DNA from 3 places in the Blautia sp. An46 genome. Region 3 is predicted to be linked to each of the others. Evidence: predicted binding sites of a transcription regulator. Region 3 holds the regulator's gene; each other region holds the start of a gene.
What was found. The regulator Rex, encoded in region 3, represses fermentation and respiration genes when NADH is low (regulators of the CRP and FNR family bind a similar motif). The targets are predictions, from matches to a motif close to ATTGTTAANTANTTAACAAT.
Positions count from the first base shown of each region.

Region 1 (7,385 bases), on a different contig from region 3:
CCATTGGCGTTTGCACCGGGAGTGTTGAAAACAACTACGCCCTTTTTAGCCATTTCCTCCAGGGGGATATTGTTTACGCCTGCTCCGGCTCTGGCTACAGCTACGGTCTTATCTGCAAGCTCCAGGCTGTGCATATCTGCACTTCTTACCAAAATAGCATCTGCCTGGGCAAGTTCCTCTGTATTCTCATATTTTCCCGGAAATTTCTCCAGGCCCACCGGTGAGATGGGATTTAAGCAATGATACTGAAACATGATCATCCATTCTCCTTTTCAAAGTTCTTCATAAAGTTCACAAGGGATTCCACCCCTTCTACCGGCATAGCATTGTAAATGCTGGCTCTCATGCCGCCTACAGTCCGGTGTCCCTTCAGATTTTCAAATCCTGCTTCCTGGGCTTCTTTTACAAATTTGGCGTCCAGTTCCTTATTTCCTGTGATAAACGGTACGTTCATAAGGGATCGGTCTTCCGGCACCACTGTACCTTTAAACAGGCTGCTGGAATCCAGGAAATCATAGAGGATTTTCGCTTTTCTCTCATTGCGCTCTTTCATTGCAGAAAGGCCGCCCATTTTCTTCAGCCATTTAAATACTTTGCCGCACATATAGATACAGTAGCAGTTTGGCGTATTGTACATTGAGCCTGCGTCAGCATGGGTTTTAAAAGTCAGCATAGTAGGCGTTCCCGGCAGAACATCCTCGGTGATCAGGTCTTCCCGGATAATGGAGATTACCATGCCTGCAGGGCCGATATTTTTCTGTACTCCGCCATACAGAATGCCGTATTTGCTCACCTCTACCGGTTCGGAGAGGAAACAGGAAGATACGTCTGCTACCAGGGTTTTTCCTTTTGTATTTGGAAGCTTTTTGAACTTTGTTCCATAGATAGTATTGTTCTCACAGATATATACGTAATCCGCATCAGGACTGATGGGAAGGTCAGAACAGTCCGGTATATAAGAATATGTTTTATCTTCGGAAGATGCGATTTTATTTGCCTTTCCGTATTTCTGGGCTTCCTGCCATGCCTTTTTTGCCCACTGGCCTGTAACAATATAATCTGCCACCCGATTCTTCATAAGGTTCATGGGAATCATGGCGAACTGCTGGCTGGCTCCTCCCTGAAGAAACAGTACCTTATAATTTTCCGGAATTTCTAGCAGGTCTCTTAAGTCAGACTCAGCTTCCTGGATAATGTTTTCAAACATTTTGGAGCGGTGGCTCATCTCCATAACGGACATTCCGCATCCCCTGTAATCCAGCATCTCCTCTGCTGCTTCTTTTAAAACTTCCTCCGGCAGTACTGCCGGACCTGCTGAAAAGTTATAAACTCTGCTCACGACTCTTTCCTCCTCTTAGCTTTATTATAAAAGAATGAGGTGCCGCAGTCTCTCATGACTTGCTGCTGCGTCACCTCATATCTACGTGCTGTACTTATTCTAATCCTTTGATATATTTTTGTCAATAAAAACATCTGTCTTTTTCAGGAAGACATTAGTTGTCCGTTTTCAGATCCTCTGCATCAAAGGCGTCTTCAATGTTGGCTCCCGGTGACACCATAGGGAATACCTTATCATCACTGTCAATCACGCAGTCGATCAGAACTGTGGTGTTTAAATCAATAGCTTTGCGGATAGCGCCTGGAAGATCTTCCTTCTTTGTGACCCTTATACCTACAGCTCCCATGGCTTCTGCCAGCTTCACATAGTCTACTTTATCCTGAAGTATGGTATTGGAATACCGTTTTTCATAATAAAGAGTCTGCCACTGGCGCACCATGCCCAGGACCTGATTATTGATGATCACCTCCACCAGAGCCATATTGTTTCTGGTGGCTGTTGCCAGTTCATTCATATTCATACGGAAACATCCGTCTCCTGCCACATTAATGACTACCTTATCCGGATTTGCCATCTTGGCTCCAATAGCTGCTCCCAGGCCATATCCCATAGTGCCTAAGCCACCGGATGAAAGAAAAGTCCTTGGATTCTTAAATTTATAATACTGGGCCGCCCACATCTGGTTCTGCCCTACCTCTGTAGTGATAATGGCATCTCCCTTGGTCTGTCTGTACAGCTCTTCGATGACTGCCGGACCTGTAAGGCCCTGAGGATTATAAGTAAGAGGATATTTTGCCTTCAGGCCTTCGATTTCTTCTATCCATTCCTCATGTTTTGCCGGCTGTACCATAGGCAGAAGCTGTCTCAGCACTTCCCTGGCGTCTCCAATAATACGGCAGTCCACTAAAACATTTTTATTAATCTCTGCTCCATCCACATCAATATGGATGATCTTGGCATTCTTTGCAAAATTTTTGGCATTTCCAATTACACGGTCAGAAAATCGCACGCCTACAGCTACCAGAAGATCACATCTTGTAACGCCCAGATTGGAGGTTTTGGTTCCGTGCATCCCCAGCATACCTGTGTAGTAGGGGTCCTCTCCTGAGAAAACACCTTTCCCCATAAGGGAATCTGTCACTGGTGACTGTATCTTATAAGCCAGTTCCCGGACTTCTTCCCAGGCATTGGAAGCTACTGCCCCTCCGCCTACAAAAATATATGGCTTTTTCGCTTTATTGATCATATCTGCTGCTGTCTGAAGATCTTCCTGTGTGATTTCCTCTACAGATGGCTTCACTTCCTTTGGAACAGCAGGGATAAACTCTGTTTTATTCGCAGTCACGTCCTTGGTAATATCTACCAGAACAGGGCCTGGCCTGCCTGTTTTTGCGATTCTGAAAGCTCTTCTGAGTGTCTTAGCCAGAGCTGCCACATCTTTTACAATAAAGCTGTGTTTTGTAATGGGCATGACCACTCCTGCAATATCTACCTCCTGAAAGCTGTCTTTTCCCAACAGGGGGAGACCAACATTACAGGTAATAGCCACCAGCGGGATAGAATCCATATGGGCTGTAGCGATTCCAGTAACCAGATTGGTAGCTCCCGGACCACTGGTAGCCATGCACACGCCTACCTTTCCTGTAGAACGGGCATAGCCGTCTGCCGCATGGGCGGCTCCCTGCTCATGGGATGTCAGGACATGATGGATTTCATCCTGATGTTTGTATAATTCATCATATATATTCAGGATGGTACCTCCCGGGTAACCAAAGACCGTATCCACCCCCTGTTCTTTCAGACATTCAATAACAATTTCCGCTCCTGTAAGCTGCATAGAAATCTCCTCCCCTTTTTCTATCTTTTTGGTACCTCCAGTACAGCTCCTCTGTTTCCGCTGGTCACCATAGCTGCGTATCTTGCCAGATAGCCGGTAGTCACCTTCGGCTCTCTAGGCTGCCATTTTTCTTTTCTCTTAGCCAGTTCTTCTTCTGAAACTGCCAGTTCCAGTTTATTTTCCGGAATATTGATCCGGATCAGATCTCCTTCTTCTACCAAAGCAATGGGGCCGCCCACTGCTGCTTCCGGAGAAATATGTCCGATAGAAGCTCCTCTGGAAGCTCCTGAAAACCTTCCGTCTGTGATGAGAGCAACGGAAGAGCCCAATCCCATTCCCGCTATCGCTGAGGTTGGATTCAGCATTTCTCTCATGCCAGGGCCGCCTTTTGGTCCTTCATAGCGGATGACTACCACATCTCCAGGCACGATTTTGCCGCCTTTTATAGCGGCAATGGCGTCTTCCTCACAGTCAAAGACTCTGGCAGGACCTTCATGTACCATCATTTCCTCACATACAGCACTTTTCTTTACTACTCCTCCGTCAGGAGCCAGATTTCCTGTAAGCACAGCCAGTCCTCCGGTCTGTGTATAAGGATTGTCAACCGGGCGGATAACCTCTGGATTTCTGTTCACACATCCTTCAATATTTTCTCCTACGGTCTTTCCTGTTACTGTGATGCAGTCCAGGTTCAGCAGGTCTTTTTTTGCCAGCTCGTTCATTACTGCATAAACTCCTCCAGCCTCGTTAAGGTCCTCAATATAAGTGGGGCCTGCTGGGGCTAAGTGACAGAGATTGGGGGTCTTCTCACTGATTTGGTTAGCAAAAGTAATATCAAAATCCCAGCCGATTTCATGGGCGATAGCCGGCAGATGGAGCATACTGTTTGTAGAGCATCCCAGGGCCATATCTACCGTGAGGGCATTTAAAATAGCCTCCTTTGTCATAATATCTCTGGGACGGATATTCCTTCTGTACATTTCCATAACCTGCATACCAGCATGTTTTGCCAGTTTAATACGCTCAGAATATACAGCAGGAATGGTTCCATTTCCTTTCAGTCCCATTCCCAGGACCTCAGTCAGACAGTTCATACTGTTGGCGGTGTACATTCCGGAACAGGAACCACAGGTAGGACATACTTTGTTTTCAAATTCTTCCACTTCCTCTTCTGTCATAGTCCCTGCACTGTAAGAACCTACTGCCTCAAACATGGAAGAAAGACTTCTCTTCTGTCCGTGAACTCTTCCTGCCAGCATGGGGCCGCCGCTTACAAATACTGTTGGAACATTAATCCTGGCTGCTGCCATCAGCAGTCCGGGTACATTCTTATCACAGTTAGGCACCATGACCAAAGCGTCAAACTGATGGGCCATAGCCATAGCTTCTGTGGAATCTGCGATCAGGTCTCTGGTAACCAGAGAATATTTCATGCCGATATGGCCCATGGCAATGCCGTCGCACACAGCAATAGCCGGGAACACAATCGGAGTTCCTCCTGCCATAGCCACTCCCAGCTTCACGGCTTCTACGATTTTATCCAGGTTCATATGTCCCGGTACAATCTCATTATATGAGCTGACAATTCCCACCAGAGGCTTGGATAATTCCTCTTTTGTCAGTCCCAGTGCATTAAATAAAGAGCGGTGGGGTGCCTGCTGCATCCCTGTTTTTACGGCGTCACTTCTCATAATCTCTTTTCCTTTCTATGTATACTATATGCGTTCTGCGATCAGATCTCCCATTTCTTTTGTGCCGACCTCTTTCATGCCTTCTGACATAATATCCACCGTACGGTATCCTTCTTTCAGCACCTGCTGTACCGCTGCCTCCACAGCGTCTGCTTCTTTATCCAGGTCCAGGGAGAACCGAAGCATCATAGCCGCAGAAAGAATAGTGGCAATGGGATTTGCGATTCCTTTTCCGGCAATGTCCGGAGCAGAACCATGACTGGGCTCATAAAGGCCAAACTTTGTCTCGTTCAGGCTGGCAGAAGAAAGCATTCCAATAGAACCTGTGACCATGCTGGCTTCGTCAGATAAAATATCTCCAAACATATTCTCTGTAAGAATCACATCAAACTGTCCCGGATTATGTACAAGCTGCATAGCACAGTTGTCTACCAGCATATGCTCCAGGGTAATGTCCGGATAATCTGAAGCCACCTCTTCCACCACTTTTCTCCAGAGTCTGGAAGAATCCAGCACATTAGCCTTATCCACACTGGTAACTTTCTTTCTTCTCTTTCCTGCAATTTCAAAGGCCTTTACAGCAATTCTGCGGATTTCTTTCTCGTCGTAGGTCAGGGTGTCAACAGCTTTTCTCACCCCGTTTTCTTCTACCGTCTTTCTTTCTCCAAAATAAAGACCTCCTGTCAGTTCCCGGACAATGATCATATCAAATCCGTCTCCTATAACCTCTTCTTTCAAAGGGCAGGCGCCTTTCAGCTCCTCATATAAATAAGCAGGCCTCAGATTCGCAAAAAGATTCAGAGCCTTTCGGATAGCCAGGAGACCAGCCTCCGGTCTTTTGGAAGGTTCCAGCTTATACCAGGGAGAAGTTTTGGCATCTCCGCCGATAGACCCCATCAGCACTGCATCAGAACTTTTTGCAGTATCAATAGCTTCCTGGGTAAGAGGCACTCCACAGGCATCAATGGAAGCTCCTCCTAAAAGAACCTCTTCATAATTAAATTTATGCCCGTACTTTTCGCAGACCCTGTCTAATATTTTTTTAGCCTCGCCTACGATTTCCGGGCCAATCCCATCTCCGGGAATCAGAGCAATTTTATATTCCATAACTGATGTTCTCCTTTCCTATCCTTATCTCAATGTGCAAAGAGCCAAAGTGTAATTAGTAATATGATAATCCTTTTCTAAGTACAATTCAAGTCATAATACGATAACCAGCTATGAATTTTCGTTATGCCTTCCATTCTTTTCAGAGGATTTTCCATACATTCATACTTTTTTATCAGACTTTAGAAATCCTTTATTTTCCAGACACAGAGCCGTCACAATTATCCCCTATACTCATAAGTGTTCAGAAAGAAGACAGCGGCTGCACAGTCTGAAGCTGTTGTGGCCGCCGGGCTTCGCCAAAAAGTTCTCCTGCCTTACCGGCAGGTTTATATACAATATTTTTTCTCCTTTCTTTCCCAAATGCGGGGCTTTCCCCCTTTGGGAATTTTTTTGTGCCGTAAGGTCGGAACAGGTATCTCTTTTCTTGCTCAGCCTGCGCTCCCTTGAGTCTTACGTCTCAAGAGATGCTCGGCAAATTCGCAGAAAAGAGATACCTGTTCCTACGTTTCTGGCAATCCTATGAGCCTTATGTCTCAAGGGATGCTCGGCAAATTCGCAGAGAAAATCTCACAGACCCGGGCGCAGGCGGCGGGGGTCTGGGCGCAGCCGCCCAGGGCGCTTTCCCTCAGTTCAAAGGGGAGGCTCCTTCCTACGTGATACATGGCCTCTGCCATCTGGTCAAAGGGTATTACCTGGGTAATTCCTGCCAGAGCCTGCTGGGCACAGATCATAGCGTTAGCCGCCCCTACGGAATTTCTGTTCTGACAGGGGGCTTCTACTAAGCCTCCGATTGGGTCGCAGACCAGGCCCAGAAGATTTGCCAGAGCACCAGAAGCTGCATGGAGACACATGGCTGGGGTCCCTCCCATAACCTCTACAGCGGCAGCGGCAGCCATTGCAGAAGCTGCTCCTACCTCTGCCTGACAGCCTGCTTCGGCTCCTGCCACTGAAGCATTCCGCATAAGCAGATATCCTACTGCTCCTGCAGTATACAGACCCTTTATGATTTCTTCATCTGACAGATCATATTCCTCCTGAAGAGCCAGAAGCACCCCTGGCACTACCCCGGCGGAACCTGCCGTAGGCGCGGCTACGATAACGCCCATAGATGCGTTTACTTCCAATACAGCCATGGCATAGGTAATGGCTTTTGACATCAGGCCCCCACAGACACTTCTGCCTTTCTCCTGATATTCCTTCAGCTTTTTCGCTTCTCCTCCGATCAGGCCTCCAATGGAAGGCACTGGATCTTTTAATGGCTTTCTGGCAGACTCTTTCATGATTTCCAGAGCCTTTTTCATTTTTTCTTCTACTTCTTCCTGAGTAATGCCTGAAAAGTCTGCCTCTCTCTTTTTCATAACCTGGGAAATGGGCAGTTTTTCTTTTTCACACAGCTTTAACAATTCTG
Region 1 covers NZ_NFIF01000019.1:50,517-57,901, reverse strand. The annotation lists gene B5G00_RS14455 (phosphoglycerate dehydrogenase) at 1-254, opposite strand, end outside; gene serC (3-phosphoserine/phosphohydroxythreonine transaminase) at 257-1,339, opposite strand; gene ilvB (biosynthetic-type acetolactate synthase large subunit) at 1,494-3,176, opposite strand; gene ilvD (dihydroxy-acid dehydratase) at 3,197-4,867, opposite strand; gene leuB (3-isopropylmalate dehydrogenase) at 4,892-5,974, opposite strand; gene sdaAA (L-serine ammonia-lyase, iron-sulfur-dependent, subunit alpha) at 6,511-7,385, opposite strand, start outside.
Region 1: the regulator Rex is predicted to act here: its motif matches at 1,446-1,465, upstream of serC (3-phosphoserine/phosphohydroxythreonine transaminase).

Region 2 (7,385 bases), on a different contig from region 3:
TTACAATTTCCTGCCTTAAATTTTATATAGATCTTATATAATAAAAATATAGCTTCATTTCTGCAGGCAGCGAGCCTAAGGGTCATGTTTGACTTGGTTGATAAGAGGGTGAACACTATGAAGAAAAGAGTGAATATTCCCGGAAAAATCTGGAGATGTTCTGCCTGCTTGCCGGAGGGTCTTCAGTGGCAGGAACGGTGCTTATTTTTCTTGCCCGACTAATTATCCGCAGGTTGAAAAAACCTTAGCCGAGCTGTATGGAAAAAGAGCCTGGCTAAGGTTTTTTATATGCCGGGGCCATAGGCATTTGCTCACAGCCCCAGGCATTTATAGGGAAGAGAGGAAATATCAACCTTCATGATAAGCTTTTAAGTACATTTCTTTCATTTCGCTCATCAGCGGATATCTTGGGTTGGCGCCGGTACACTGGTCGTTGAAGGCGTTCTCAACCATCTCATCTAATGTTGCCATGAAATCTTCCTCAGTGATTCCGTATTCTTTGATGGTTCTCTTGATGCCTACTTTTGCTTTCAGATCAGCAATGGCTTTGATGAAGTTTTCAAATACTTCATCGTCATCTTTACCCTGGATGCCTACGAAACGTGCCATTTCACAGTATCTTTCCTTAGCGTGTGGATATGGATACTGGGAGAAGGTTCCCATCTTTGTAGGAGCCGGATCTGCGTTGTAGCGCATTACATGCTCGATCAGCAGGGCATTTGCGATACCGTGTGGCAGGTGATGATAAGCTCCCAGTTTGTGAGCCATGGAGTGGCAGATTCCCAGGAAAGCGTTGGAGAACGCCATACCGGCAAGGGTAGAAGCATTTGCCATTTTCTCTCTGGCGATAGGATCCGCTGCGCCTTTTTCGTATGCAGATGGCAGGTAGTCAAAGATTAATTTGGCAGCCTTTAATGCCATACCGTCTGTGAAGTCTGTAGCCATAATAGAAGCGTAGGCCTCTAACGCATGGGTCAGAGCATCAATACCGGAAGCGCTGGTCAGTCCCTTTGGCTGGGTCATCATAAAGTCTGTATCAACGATAGCCATGTTAGGCATTAATTCATAGTCTGCGATAGGCCATTTTGTTCCGGTGGTTGCATCGGTGATAATGGCAAAAGGTGTTACCTCAGAACCTGTACCGGAAGATGTAGGAATGGCAACCATCATGGCTTTTATGCCCATTTTCGGGAATACATAGACTCTCTTGCGGATATCCATGAAATCCATAGCCAGATCTTCAAACTTGCATTCCGGATGTTCATACATCAGCCACATGATCTTGGCTGCGTCCATTGCGGAACCGCCGCCCAGAGCAATGATAGTATCTGGTCCGAAGTCTTTTAACTGTTCCAGACCTTTCTGTGCGCACTGAAGAGTGGGGTCCGGAGCTACATCAAAGAAGCAGTCATACTGGATTCCCATTTCGTCCAGCTTGTCAGTGATTGGTTTTGTATAACCGCTCTGATATAAGAATGTATCGGTAACAATGAATGCTTTTTTCTTGCCGTAAACAGTTCTCAGCTCGTCTAAAGCTACAGGCAGACAGCCCTTTTTGAAATAAACCTTCTCAGGTGTTCTGAACCACAGCATGTTTTCTCTCCTTTCAGCAACGGTCTTAGTGTTGAGCAGATGCTTTACTCCTACGTTTTCAGATACAGAGTTTCCGCCGTAGGAACCGCAGCCCAGAGTCAGTGACGGAGCCAGCTTGAAGTTGTAAAGATCACCAATGCCGCCGTGGGAAGAAGGTGTATTTACCAGGATACGGCAGGTCTTCATACGGTCTGCAAATTTGTCCAGTTTCTCTGTCTGTGAAGGATGTACATAGATAGAAGCTGTGTGTCCGTATCCGCCGTCCTTTACCAGCTGGTCTGCCATGTCAAGAGCAGTATCAAAGTCTTTCGCTTTGTAGAGAGCCAGAACCGGAGAAAGTTTCTCATGAGCAAATGGATCAGAGATATCCACAGAAGTCACCTCGCCGATAAGAATCTTGGTATCTTTCGGAACAGAAATTCCGGCAAGTTCAGCGATCACGGAAGCTGGCTGTCCAACGATCCTGGCATTTACGGTGCCGGCTTCAGTAAGGATGATCTTGCGGACTTTGTCCAGTTCTTCACTATTTAAAACATGGCAGCCTCTCTTGACAAATTCAGCTTTCACCTTATCGTATATATCTGCAATGGCAGTTACGGACTGCTCAGAAGCACAGATCATGCCGTTGTCAAAGGTTTTGGAATGAATCACAGAGTATACAGCAGTCTGAATATCACAGGTGCTGTCCATGATAACCGGAACATTCCCGGGACCTACACCGATAGCCGGTTTTCCGGAAGAATAAGCAGCCTTTACCATTCCGGGACCGCCGGTAGCCAGGATCACATCTGCAGAACGCATCAGCTCATTGGAAAGTTCCAGAGTAGGTTCTTCCACCCAGCCGATGATTCCTTCCGGAGCCCCTGCCTTTACAGCAGCTTCCAGAACAACCTTTGCAGCCTCAATGGTACATTTCTTTGCACGGGGATGAGGGCTGATGATAATGGCGTTTCTTGTCTTTAAGCAGATCAGACATTTGAAAATAGCGGTAGAAGTAGGATTGGTAGTAGGGATAACTGCACCTACGATTCCCACGGGCTCCGCAATCTTTTTGATACCGTAAGATTTGTCTTCTTCCACAACACCGCAGGTTTTTACTCTCTTATAGGCATTGTATGTATACTCTGCTGCATAGTGGTTTTTGATAACCTTATCTTCCAGAACACCCATGCCAGTTTCTTCGCAGGCCATTCTGGCCAGGGGGATACGCTGTTTGTTTGCTGCCATAGCGGCTTCGAAAAAGATTTTGTCTACCTGCTCCTGAGAATAGGAAGCAAACTTTTTCTGGGCCTCACGCATAGAAGCGATCTTTGCCTGAAGGGCTTCTACGCTGTTGACGGTTTCCGGTACATTGCTTTCTGTTTTTTTAGCCATGGGAAATCCTCCTTAAAAAATGTAAAATGAAATAGTTTTATATAACAGAGAGATAAGATTCTCTGTTGATATTGATAAATATTTAACAAGTGTTGAGACTATTATAATGCTTTGTTAAAAAAATGTCAATATGTTACAGGAAAAAATTTTTCATTTTTCTGGTGATTTATGTACATTTATTTTACTATATTTTTCGGGAAAAATAAAGAAAAAAGATTGTTAAATATATAATTATCTGAAAATAAAGAATATAAGAAAACTAAATACAATTTATTGTTTTTAGTGTCTAAGATAGGGGGGTAAATTTGATAAAAAAATATCAATATGGTCATATGTAAAATAATGAATAAAAAAGAACGCCATAAAGAGCAGAAACGAAAGGGCTGTTCATCTTTGCTCTTTACAGCGAACTATTTCTATTACTAGGTAAGATAATTATTTTTTCATATTCTGTCTTTTCCGCAGGCGGGAGTCCAGGATTTTTTTACGGATTCGCAGAGACTCAGGAGTAACTTCCAGCAGCTCATCTGTATCGATAAATTCCAGAGCCTGTTCCAGACTGAGAATTCTTGGCGGGGTCAGCTTCAAGGCTTCGTCTGCGGAGGAAGAACGGGTATTGGTAAGATGCTTGGTCTTACATACATTCAGTTCAATATCCTCGGTTTTTCCACTCTGCCCGATGACCATACCGCTGTATACTTTTTCGCCTGGGCCAATAAAGAGAGTACCTCTGTCCTGGGCAGAGAAAAGGCCGTAGGTTACTGCTTCCCCTGTTTCAAAAGCAATGAGTGAGCCCTGTTTGCGATACTGCATATCGCCTTTATAGGGGGCATAGCCGTCAAATGCAGTGTTCAGGATTCCGGTGCCTTTGGTGGAAGTGAGGAAATCCCCACGGAAACCGATAAGACCACGGGAAGGAATGTGAAATTCCAGACGAGTGGTTCCGTCACTGGCAGGACTCATGCCCTGGAGTTCTCCTTTTCTCTCACTGAGTTTCTGGATCACGGTCCCTGAAAATTCTTCAGGAACATCTACATAAGCAATTTCCATTGGCTCCAGCTTTCTTCCACGTTCGTCTTCCTTATAAATGACTTCTGCTTTGCTTACTGCAAATTCATAGCCCTCACGTCTCATGTTCTCGATAAGAACAGAGAGATGGAGCTCGCCTCTTCCGGAGACCTTGAAACAGTCAGTGCTGTCTGTATCCTCTACCCGGAGACTTACATCTGTATTCAGCTCCCGCATAAGACGCTCTCTCAGATGACGGGAGGTGACGAATTTTCCTTCCTGCCCGGCAAAGGGACTGTCATTTACCAGAAAATTCATAGAAATAGTAGGCTCAGAAATCTTCTGGAAAGGAATTGGATCTGGATTTTCCGGAGAACAAAGGGTGTCTCCGATGTGGATATCTGCAATACCGGAAATGGCTACAATAGAGCCGATACCTGCCTCTTTAACCTCTACTTTATTAAGTCCATCAAATTCATAAAGTTTGCTGATCTTTACTTTTTTCATCTTGTCCGGGTCGTGGTGGTTGCAGAGCATGACCTCCTGATTAACGCTGATAGTCCCGTTTTCCACTTTTCCGACGCCGATACGGCCCACATACTCGTTGTAGTCAATGGTACTGATCAGAACCTGTGTGGGAGCTTCCGGATCTCCTGTTGGAGCAGGGATATACTTCAATATGGTTTCAAAAAGGGGCTCCATGCTTTCTGGTGTATCAGCCAGGTCAAGGACAGCGTGGCCGGTCTTTGCTGAAGCGTACAGGAAAGGACAGTCAAGCTGCTCGTCAGATGCATCAAGATCCATAAGAAGTTCCAGAACCTCGTCAATGACTTCGCTGGGCCGGGCTTCTGGCCGGTCAATTTTATTGATACATACAATTACATGAAGATCCAGATCCAGAGCTTTTTTCAGAACAAACTTTGTCTGAGGCATGGCGCCTTCGAAGGCATCTACCAGAAGGATAACGCCGTCTACCATTTTGAGCACTCGCTCGACTTCGCCGCCGAAGTCTGCATGGCCTGGGGTATCGATAATGTTTATTTTGGTTCCTTTATAGTGTACGGCTGTGTTCTTGGAAAGGATAGTGATTCCTCTTTCACGTTCCAGATCATTGGAGTCCATGACTCTTTCCTGAACCTCCTGGTTTTCCCGGAAAACGCCGCTTTGCCGGAGAAGCTGGTCTACCAGAGTAGTTTTTCCGTGGTCAACATGGGCGATGATCGCTACGTTGCGAATATCTTCTCTTGTTGTTTTCATATATGACAATAACCTCTTTTCTTATTAAATAGGGTTTTTCCCTTAAAATCCGGAAATTATTCTATCATACTTAAATATAAGTATCAATAGAGGAATCGCCGGAAAATACAGTGTAAAGAAATAGAAGGAATGTGAAAAAATAAAAATAGTTGTTCTAAAAATCTGTTTCCCTGAATAAACATGATATAGACAAGATACCAGAAAGAGGAAGGGGAAATAAATCATGGCAGATAAAATAATTGAAAACAATCAGGTGTCCATTATGGGCAAAATCGCATCCAGTTTTACCTTTAGTCATCAAGTATTCGGCGAGGGGTTCTACCTGGTGGATATTCTGGTAAAAAGGCTCAGTGATTCAGAGGACAGGATTCCGCTTATGGTCTCTGAGCGCCTGGTGGATGTAACCCAGGATTATGAAGGAGAGTATATTATGGTACAGGGACAGTTTCGTTCCTACAACCGGCACGAGGAAAAGAAAAACCGGCTGGTGCTCTCAGTATTTGTAAGGGAACTTTCTTTTGTAGAGGAAGCAGATGATTCTATAAAGACGAATCAGATATTCCTGGATGGCTATATCTGTAAACCTCCTGTTTATCGAAAAACGCCTCTGGGAAGAGAAATTGCGGATCTGCTCCTGGCAGTAAACCGTCCCTATGGAAAATCAGATTACATACCCTGTATATGCTGGGGGAGAAACGCCCGCTATGCATCAGCCTTTGAAGTAGGAGGCCATGTGCTGCTGTGGGGAAGGATCCAAAGCAGGGAATATATTAAGAAGCTGGGAGAAAATGAGACAGAGAAGAGGACTGCCTACGAAGTATCTGTGAGCAAACTGGAGTATGCAGACTGACTGCATACCTGGCTGCAGGCAGTTTTTGCTGTTGTTTTATTGCAATATTTTTACAGGTGTAGTAATATATACACAACTCTTAATTTAATTGAAACCGAAAAAGGCAGTCTGTAAGAGGTGTATTATTATGGAACAAAGAGGATTGACACAGATTTACTGCGGCCCGGGAAAAGGAAAAACAAGTGTGGCAATAGGGCAGGCAGTCAGAGCTGTCGGGCATGGAAAGAGGGCTATAGTGATCCAGTTTTTAAAAGGAAAAGCAACCACTCAGCTGGATTATCTCTCTGTGCTGGAGCCGGATATCCGTCTGTTCAGATTCGAGAAAAAGGATAAGTATTATGAAGATCTGACAGAAGAAGAAAAGCAGGAGGAGAACGCGAATATCCGCAACGGATTAAATTTTGCCAGAAAAGTGCTGATTACTGAAGAATGCGAAATGCTGATATTGGATGAAATCCTCTGCGCCTTGGAACTGGGAATTGTTTCGGAAGAAGAGGTGAAAGGGCTGATCGAAGCAAAAGATGATGAGACAGAGCTGATTTTGACCGGTACTATGGTCACAGAAGCTTTGAAGGAGGCAGCAGACAGAGTGGTCTCCCTGGAAATTGTCAAATAGCTTTGAACACAGTTGAAAACATAAGAGAACAGCAGAAGGAGGAAGAGGTATGTCTATTTTTAAAGGCGCAGGTGTAGCAATTGTAACACCGATGAAGGAAAATGGGGATGTAAATTTCGAAAAACTCGGAGAAATCCTGGAAGAGCAGATAGCAGAGGGAACCGATGCAGTCATTATCTGCGGGACAACAGGAGAATCATCCACACTTTCCCATGAGGAACATATGGAGACGATCAAGTATACCATTGATAAAGTAAATAAAAGAATTCCCGTGGTGGCAGGTACAGGCTCCAATTGTACAGAAACAGCCATTATGATGTCTCAGGAAGCAGAAAAGATGGGGGCAGACGGCCTTCTGCTTGTCAGCCCATATTATAACAAAGCTACACAGAAAGGGCTTATTGCTCATTATACAGCCATAGCAGAGTCTGTAAAGCTTCCGATCATCCTGTATAATATTGCGGGACGTACCGGCATTAATATTGAACCTAAGACTTTGCTTTACCTGGCAGAAAATGTAGAGAATATTGTGGCAGTAAAAGAAGCCTCCGGAAATATTTCTCAGATTGCGGATATTGCTGCTATGACAAAGGGAAAACTGGATATCTATTCTGGAAATGACGACCAGATCACACCGATCATGGCTCTGGGAGGAGCAGGAGTTATTTCTGTTCTGTCAAATATTGC
Region 2 covers NZ_NFIF01000004.1:167,379-174,763, forward strand. The annotation lists gene adhE (bifunctional acetaldehyde-CoA/alcohol dehydrogenase) at 349-2,967, opposite strand; gene typA (translational GTPase TypA) at 3,403-5,232, opposite strand; gene B5G00_RS05230 (single-stranded DNA-binding protein) at 5,456-6,082, shown strand; gene B5G00_RS05235 (cob(I)yrinic acid a,c-diamide adenosyltransferase) at 6,210-6,698, shown strand; gene dapA (4-hydroxy-tetrahydrodipicolinate synthase) at 6,748-7,385, shown strand, end outside.
Region 2: the regulator Rex is predicted to act here: its motif matches at 3,038-3,057, upstream of adhE (bifunctional acetaldehyde-CoA/alcohol dehydrogenase).

Region 3 (7,385 bases):
GTATGGGGTAAATTATCCCGGCGCTGTGATCCCCAGATCTGTTCCGGGAATCATCTACGGCATTATGACCCATGCCGGATTTCCTTCTGAACTTATTGAGTTCCACGGCCATAACGATTTTTATAAAGCGGTAAGCAATTCTACAACAGCCTGGCTCTATGGAGCCAGTGGTGTAAACTGTTCTCTTTTCGGTATTGGAGAGCGGACAGGGAATACACCTCTTGAGGCTATGGTATTCGAGTATGCCCAGCTGAAGGGCTCTCTGGATGGAATGGACACCACAGTCATCACAGAACTGGCTGAATACTATGAAAAAGAGATTGGTTATAAGATTCCGCCCCAGACTCCTTTTGTGGGAACTGCCTTTAATGTTACAAGAGCCGGAATTCATGCAGACGGACTGTTGAAAAATGAAGAGATTTATAATATATTTGATACAGAGAAATTCCTGAACCGTCCGCCTCAGGTGGCAGTCTCCAATACTTCCGGCCTGGCAGGGATCGCCCACTGGATCAACAATCATTTCCGCCTGTCTGGCGAGAAGCAGATTGACAAGAACAGTGAGCTGGCAGTCATGGTCAAAGCCTGGGTGGACAAGCAGTACGAAGAAGGCCGTGTAACGGTACTGACCGATGATGAGCTTTTGGCCGTAATTGATGAGTGCTGCAGCCGTTTGGGAGTGAAACTGGAATAAGGACGGCGAAAGAAGATGGCAGGAGAGTCATTGAGAGAAAAAGTTTTTCAGAAACTCAGGGAAGACATTCTGAAAGGAAAATATAAAAAAGGCGATGAGCTGGTAGAGTGCACTATTGGAAAGGAACTGGGGGTGAGCAGGACCCCTGTAAGAGAGGCTGTACGGCAGCTGGCCCTGGAAGGACTGGTACAGATCATACCTAATAAAGGTGCCTTTGTCACCGGCATTTCCTCCCAGGATGTTATGGACATGTATCAGATAAGAGCCCGGCTGGAAGGGCTGTGCGCTTCTATGGCAGCCGGGAGGGCCACAAAAGAACAGCTGGAAGGTATGGAAGAGGCTATTGTCCTTTCCGATTACCATGCAGGAAAGGGCAACTATGAACAGGTCTGCCAGCAGGATGGCAGATTCCACGAACTTTTGTATGAGGCTTCTGGAAGCAGGATCCTCACCCATACCCTGGGAGATTTTCACCAGTATCTGCAGAGAGTACGTAAGGCCTCGGTGCAGTACAGAATGAGAGTGCGGCCTTCTAACAGCGAGCACAGAGAAATCCTGGAGGCTATCCGGCAGGGGAACAGTCAGGAGGCGGAAAAAGCCGCCTACGGACATATTGCCAATACCATAGAAAATCTGAAGAACTTTGACATTGAGAAGGTTCTTCGGGAAGAAATGAAGTAAAGAAAGATGGGAGAAAGGAGATTTTACCTATGGAAAAAATTAAAATGACCACACCTCTAGTGGAGATGGATGGAGATGAGATGACCAGAATCCTCTGGAAAATGATCAAAGATGAGCTGCTCCTTCCCTTTGTGGACCTGAAGACAGAATATTATGACCTGGGCCTGGAGCACAGGAATGAGACCAATGACCAGGTAACTATAGATGCGGCAGATGCTACAAAGAAATATAAGGTTGCTGTAAAATGTGCCACTATTACCCCCAATGCCGCACGTATGGATGAATATCATTTAAAAGAGATGTATAAAAGTCCAAACGGAACCATCCGTTCTATGCTGGATGGTACGGTTTTCCGGGCACCTATTGTGGTAAAAGGCATTGAGCCCTGTGTGAAGAACTGGAAGAAGCCGATTACCCTTGCCAGACATGCATACGGTGATGTATATAAAAATACAGAAATGATCATTCCAGGACCAGGAAAGGTAGAATTGGTATATACAGACCAGGAAGGAAAAGAGACCAGAGAACTGGTCCATGAATTTCAGGGGCCGGGAGTGGCTCAGGGAATGCATAACCTGGACTCTTCCATTGAAAGCTTTGCAAGAAGCTGTTTCTCCTATGCCCTGGATACAAAGCAGGATCTGTGGTTTGCCACTAAGGATACTATTTCCAAGAAGTACGACCACACCTTTAAAGATATCTTCCAGGAAATTTATGACAAAGAGTACAAAGAGAAGTTTGAGGCTGCAGGCATCACCTATTTCTATACACTGATCGATGATGCAGTAGCCAGAGTCATGAAAGCAGAAGGCGGCTTTATCTGGGCCTGCAAGAACTATGACGGCGATGTGATGAGCGACATGGTATCTTCTGCCTTTGGTTCTCTTGCCATGATGACCTCTGTACTGGTGTCTCCTCATGGATATTTTGAGTATGAGGCAGCTCATGGAACAGTTCAGCGCCACTACTACAAACACCTGAAGGGAGAAGAGACCTCTACCAACTCTGTGGCCACCATTTTTGCCTGGACAGGAGCTCTGAGAAAGAGAGGGGAGCTGGATGGAAACCAGGATCTTTGTGATTTTGCTGACAAGCTGGAGAAAGCTACTGTAGGTGTTATTGAGAGCGGAAAGATGACAAAAGATCTTGCACTGATCACCAGTCTGGAGAATCCTGTAGTGTTAAACAGCCAGGAATTTATTCAGGAGATACGCAAAGAACTGGAGAAGTAGAAATAGAAATTTCAGGAAACGGTGAAAGAAAGATTAAAAAATGGGAGAAACCTGCCTATTGGGCAAGTTCCTCCCATTTTTCATAAAGCTCCTCCAGTTTTTCGGCAATTTCTCCTTTCTCTGCGGAAAGAGGAATACACTTAGAGGGGTCTGTGGCTACTTCAGGCTTTGCAAGCTCTTCATCGATTTCTTTGTCCCGGGTTTCCAGCTCTTCAATAGCTTTTTCTGTTTTCTTAAGCTCATTTTCACGTTTTCGTATACGGGCCTGCTCCTCTTTTTTCTGCTGCCAGTCCTGCTTGGTAGAAGACATTTTTTCCAGGGGCTTCTCTTCTTGGAGCTGAGGGGCGTAGACCGAAGTCAGCTCTTCTTTTTTCTCCAGATAATAATCATAATTTCCGATATAATTCACCAGTTTCTGGTTGGTTAGTTCCAGAATCCTTGTGGCTGTCCGGTTAATAAAATAACGATCATGGGACACATAGAGGACGGTTCCCTCATAGCTTTTTAAAGCGTCTTCCAGGATTTCCTTGGAGATAATATCCAGATGGTTGGTGGGCTCGTCCAGGATCAGGAAGTTGGCCTCTGACAGCATAAGCTTTGCCAGAGAGACACGTCCCCGTTCTCCGCCGCTTAAAGCAGAGATGGGCTTGAATACATCGTCCCCTGTGAAAAGAAAAGCGGCCAGAAGATTCCGGATTTCTGTGTTGGTCAGCTTTGGATATTCATCGGAGATTTCTTCGAATACCGTTTTCTCCATATGAAGCACATGGTGCTCCTGGTCATAGTAGCCGATATGTACTTTGCTGCCCAGACGGAAGCTGCCTTCATCAGCAGGAAGAAGGCGGTTTAAAATCTTTAGAATGGTAGTCTTTCCAGTACCATTATTTCCGATAATAGCCACTTTTTCCCCTCGTTTAATGGTAAAGTTCAGGTCTTGAAACAAAGGGAGAGAGGGGAAGGATTTGGAAAGATGTTCCACCATCAGCACATCATTTCCGCTGGTGATCCTGGGTTTTAAGGAGATACGCATAGCTGCGTCTACCTCTGTAGGCTTTTCCAGAACCTCCATTTTTTCCAACATTTTTTCCCGGCTTTCTGCTCTGCGGATAGATTTTTCCCGGTTGAACTGCCGAAGCTTGGCGATAACCTCTTCCTGGTGTTTGATTTCCTGCTGCTGATTTAAATAGGCCTGATAGGCCGCCTTACGAAGCTGGGCTTTCTTTTCACTGTAGGCAGAATAATTTCCGGTAAAAACCGTAGCCTTTGTATTATCCAGCTCAACAATTTTCGTGACGACCTTATCCAGAAAGTATCGGTCATGAGATACAATGAATACAGCTCCAGGATAATTTAGAAGATAAGTTTCCAGCCAGGCGATAGAATCCATATCCAGATGGTTGGTAGGCTCGTCCAGAAGAATAATATCCGGACTGGAGAGAAGAAGTCTTCCAAGAGCTACCCGGGTTTTCTGTCCTCCAGATAGTGTGGAAACCATTTTGTCAAAATCTTTTTCTTCAAAACCCAGTCCTTTCAGCACACCTATGATCTCACTTTTGCAGGCATAGCCGTTTTCCTGTTCGAATTTCTGGGTAAGGCGGGAATAGGATTCCATGATTTTGGACAGCTCTTCTCCAGAGGCATGCTTCATTTCTTTTTCCAATGCCCGCATGTTCTGTTCTATGTCCAGGATATGCTGCTTCATTTCCAAGAGAGAGCCGTAAATAGAAAGATTCGTGTCGCTCTCCTGGTGCTGAGCCAGATAGCCGATAGTCTTTCCTCTGGACAGGATCACCTGCCCATTGTCAGCGGGAAGTTCCCCCATGATGATCCGGAGCAAAGTAGTTTTTCCTGCGCCGTTGATACCGATAAGGGCCGCTTTTTCCCGTTCCTCTATATGAAAATTTACATCCTGGAGCAGAAGCTCGCCGTCAAAGGATTTTTCAATGTTCTGACATGCAAGTATCATTTCTGTTGTCTCCTTTAGTGTTTTTTTGCAAAAGTCTGTCCCTACTATTATAGCGGAAAATCTGAATTTGACAACAGATAAAAGGAATTATAATTGACTTTAATTTAACGATTATATATAATATTAGTTAGGAATGTGTACTTTTGATAGGAGGGTTTGTCGTGGACGATAAAGGTATCTCAAAAGCAGTAATAAGAAGACTGCCCCGCTATTACAGATATTTAGGAGAACTTCTGGAAGAGGGCGTGGAGCGGATATCCTCCAATGAGCTCAGTGAGAAAATGCGGGTAACCGCTTCTCAAATCCGCCAGGACTTGAATAATTTCGGTGGTTTCGGACAGCAGGGATATGGTTATAATGTCCCGTATCTGTATGCGGAAATCGGAAAAATACTGGGGCTTGACAAGACACACCATATGATCATTATCGGTGCCGGAAATCTTGGACAGGCTCTGGCTAATTATGTAAAATTTGAAAAAAGAGGATTTAAAATTGTAGGGATTTTTGATGTAAATCCAGTGCTGAAGGGGATTTCTATTCGGGGAAATGAAATCCGTATGATGGAGGAACTTCCCCAGTTTCTGGAAACCCATGACGTTCAGATAGCAGCTCTGACACTGCCTAAGAATAACGCGGCGGAAACCGCAGATTTTCTGGTGCAGCATGGGATAAAGGCCATCTGGAATTTTGCACATCTGGATCTGGATGTGCCGGAGGATGTAATCGTAGAGAATGTACATTTGTCCGAAAGTCTTATGCGTCTCTCTTATAATCTGAACTGTTATGTATCAGAACACAAAGATAAGAAATAGGAGGAGCAAACTGCTGTAAAAGAAATTTTGCGGCAGTTTTTTCTGTAAAAATATGAAGTCTGAGAAATTTTTCAGAAGGTAAAAAAGGAAAAGGCGGTGTTACAGATGGAACTGCTGGTGACAGGAAACCAGATGAAAAAACTGGATACATTTACGATTCAGGAGATGGGGGTGCCGTCTCTTGTTCTTATGGAGCGGGCAGGACTTGCAGTATATGACGAAATGCTGAGAGAAGGATTTCCTTTAACCAGGACACTGGTTCTCTGCGGAGGAGGAAATAATGGAGCAGACGGAGTGGTCATAGCCCGCCTTCTTTTTCTGGCAGGCTATGATGTAGATGTCTGTATTTTAGGAAATCCCGGTCATTTTACAGAAGAAATGAAGAAACAGATAGATATTGGAAAAAAATATGGTATTTCCTTTGTCAAGACTTTTCTTCCCAATGAATATACTACTATAGTAGATGCTGTCCTTGGAGTGGGACTGTCCAGGGAGGTATCAGGAAAATACAAAGATGCCATCCTTCTGATTAATGATTGCCAGGGAAAGGTAGTGTCTGTGGACATCCCTTCTGGAATCAGCGCAGACACCGGAGCTGTGCTGGGCGCAGCAGTAAAAGCAGATTTGACGGTGACATTTGGATATAGAAAAGCCGGATTATGTTTTTATCCGGGAGCGGCATATGCCGGAAAGATCATTGTTGCAGACGTAGGAATATATAAAGACAAAAGAGCTGTTTTAAAGCCGGAACTTTGTGCCTGTACTTTTCAGGATCTTCAGAAACTGAAAAGGTTGCCTGAGGGAAACAAGGGAAGTTTCGGTAAGATTTTTCTTGTGGCCGGGAGCCGGAATATTTTCGGGGCAGCTTATTTAAGCGGTTATGGAGCCATGAAGACTGGAGCAGGAATGCTCAAAGTATGTACTGCAAGAGAAAACCGGCAGATGTTTTCCTGCTTTCCAGAGGCCATGCTCCAGGTATATGATGAAAATACGGATTTAGAGGCAATGATGAAAGAAGGAATGGACTGGGCAGACGTATACGGCATTGGACCGGGGATTGGAACAGGACCTCTTGCAGAAGCTCTTCTGGAAATCCTTCTTGCAAATGGGAAAAAGCCTTTGGTCATTGATGCAGATGGCATTAATCTTCTAAGAGGAAGGAAAGAGCTTCTCAAAAATTATCCGGGAGGAACCATTCTTACGCCTCATCTGGGGGAATTTTCCAGACTTACAGGAGTATCTGTTGAAGAATGGAAAAAGAATCCCATAGAGATTACAGGAAAGACAGCAGAGGAGCTTCATACAGTGCTTATATGCAAAGACGCCAGAACAGTTATCGCCGAAAATCAGGAAAAAGTCTGTATCAATCTTTCGGGAAATGACGGCATGGCTACTGCAGGCAGCGGAGACGTACTGACGGGAATTCTTCTGAGCGTACTTGCTCAGAGAAAGGGAGAACTTTTTGGGAGCGCATGTCTGGGAGTATATCTCCATGGGGTGGCCGGGGATCTGGCAGCTGAGAAAAAAGGACGTGCCGGTATGCTGGCGAAGGACATTGCCCAGGCGGCAGCCAGTATTTTAAATGAACTTTAAAGAGAGGGCAGACAGATGAGATTACCAAGCAGAATCCAGGCGGATATTAATCTGGATGCATTTACTTTTAATTTGACAAGTATTAAGCAAAATCTGAAAAAGGAAACCAAGATCATTACTGTATTGAAAGCAGACGGATATGGGCATGGGGCATTGCCTCTTGCCAGAGAAGCGGTGAAAGACTCAAGGGTCTGGGGAATCGCTGTGGCAACGGTAGAAGAGGCAGAGGAACTTTACCAGGGAGGAATCCGTAAACCTCTGCTGATCCTGGGATATACCTACGAAGAAGATTATGAGCGGATAGTCAGAGAAGATTTCCGCCCTACAGTGTTTAAACTGTCCATGGCGAAAAAACTGTCTCAGATTGCTGTAAAAAACCACAGGACGGTAAAAATCCATATAAAGGT
Region 3 covers NZ_NFIF01000020.1:54,367-61,751, forward strand. The annotation lists gene B5G00_RS14880 (2-isopropylmalate synthase) at 1-694, shown strand, start outside; gene B5G00_RS14885 (GntR family transcriptional regulator) at 710-1,375, shown strand; gene B5G00_RS14890 (NADP-dependent isocitrate dehydrogenase) at 1,405-2,607, shown strand; gene B5G00_RS14895 (ABC-F family ATP-binding cassette domain-containing protein) at 2,663-4,573, opposite strand; gene B5G00_RS14900 (redox-sensing transcriptional repressor Rex) at 4,735-5,385, shown strand; gene B5G00_RS14905 (NAD(P)H-hydrate dehydratase) at 5,491-6,978, shown strand; gene alr (alanine racemase) at 6,994-7,385, shown strand, end outside.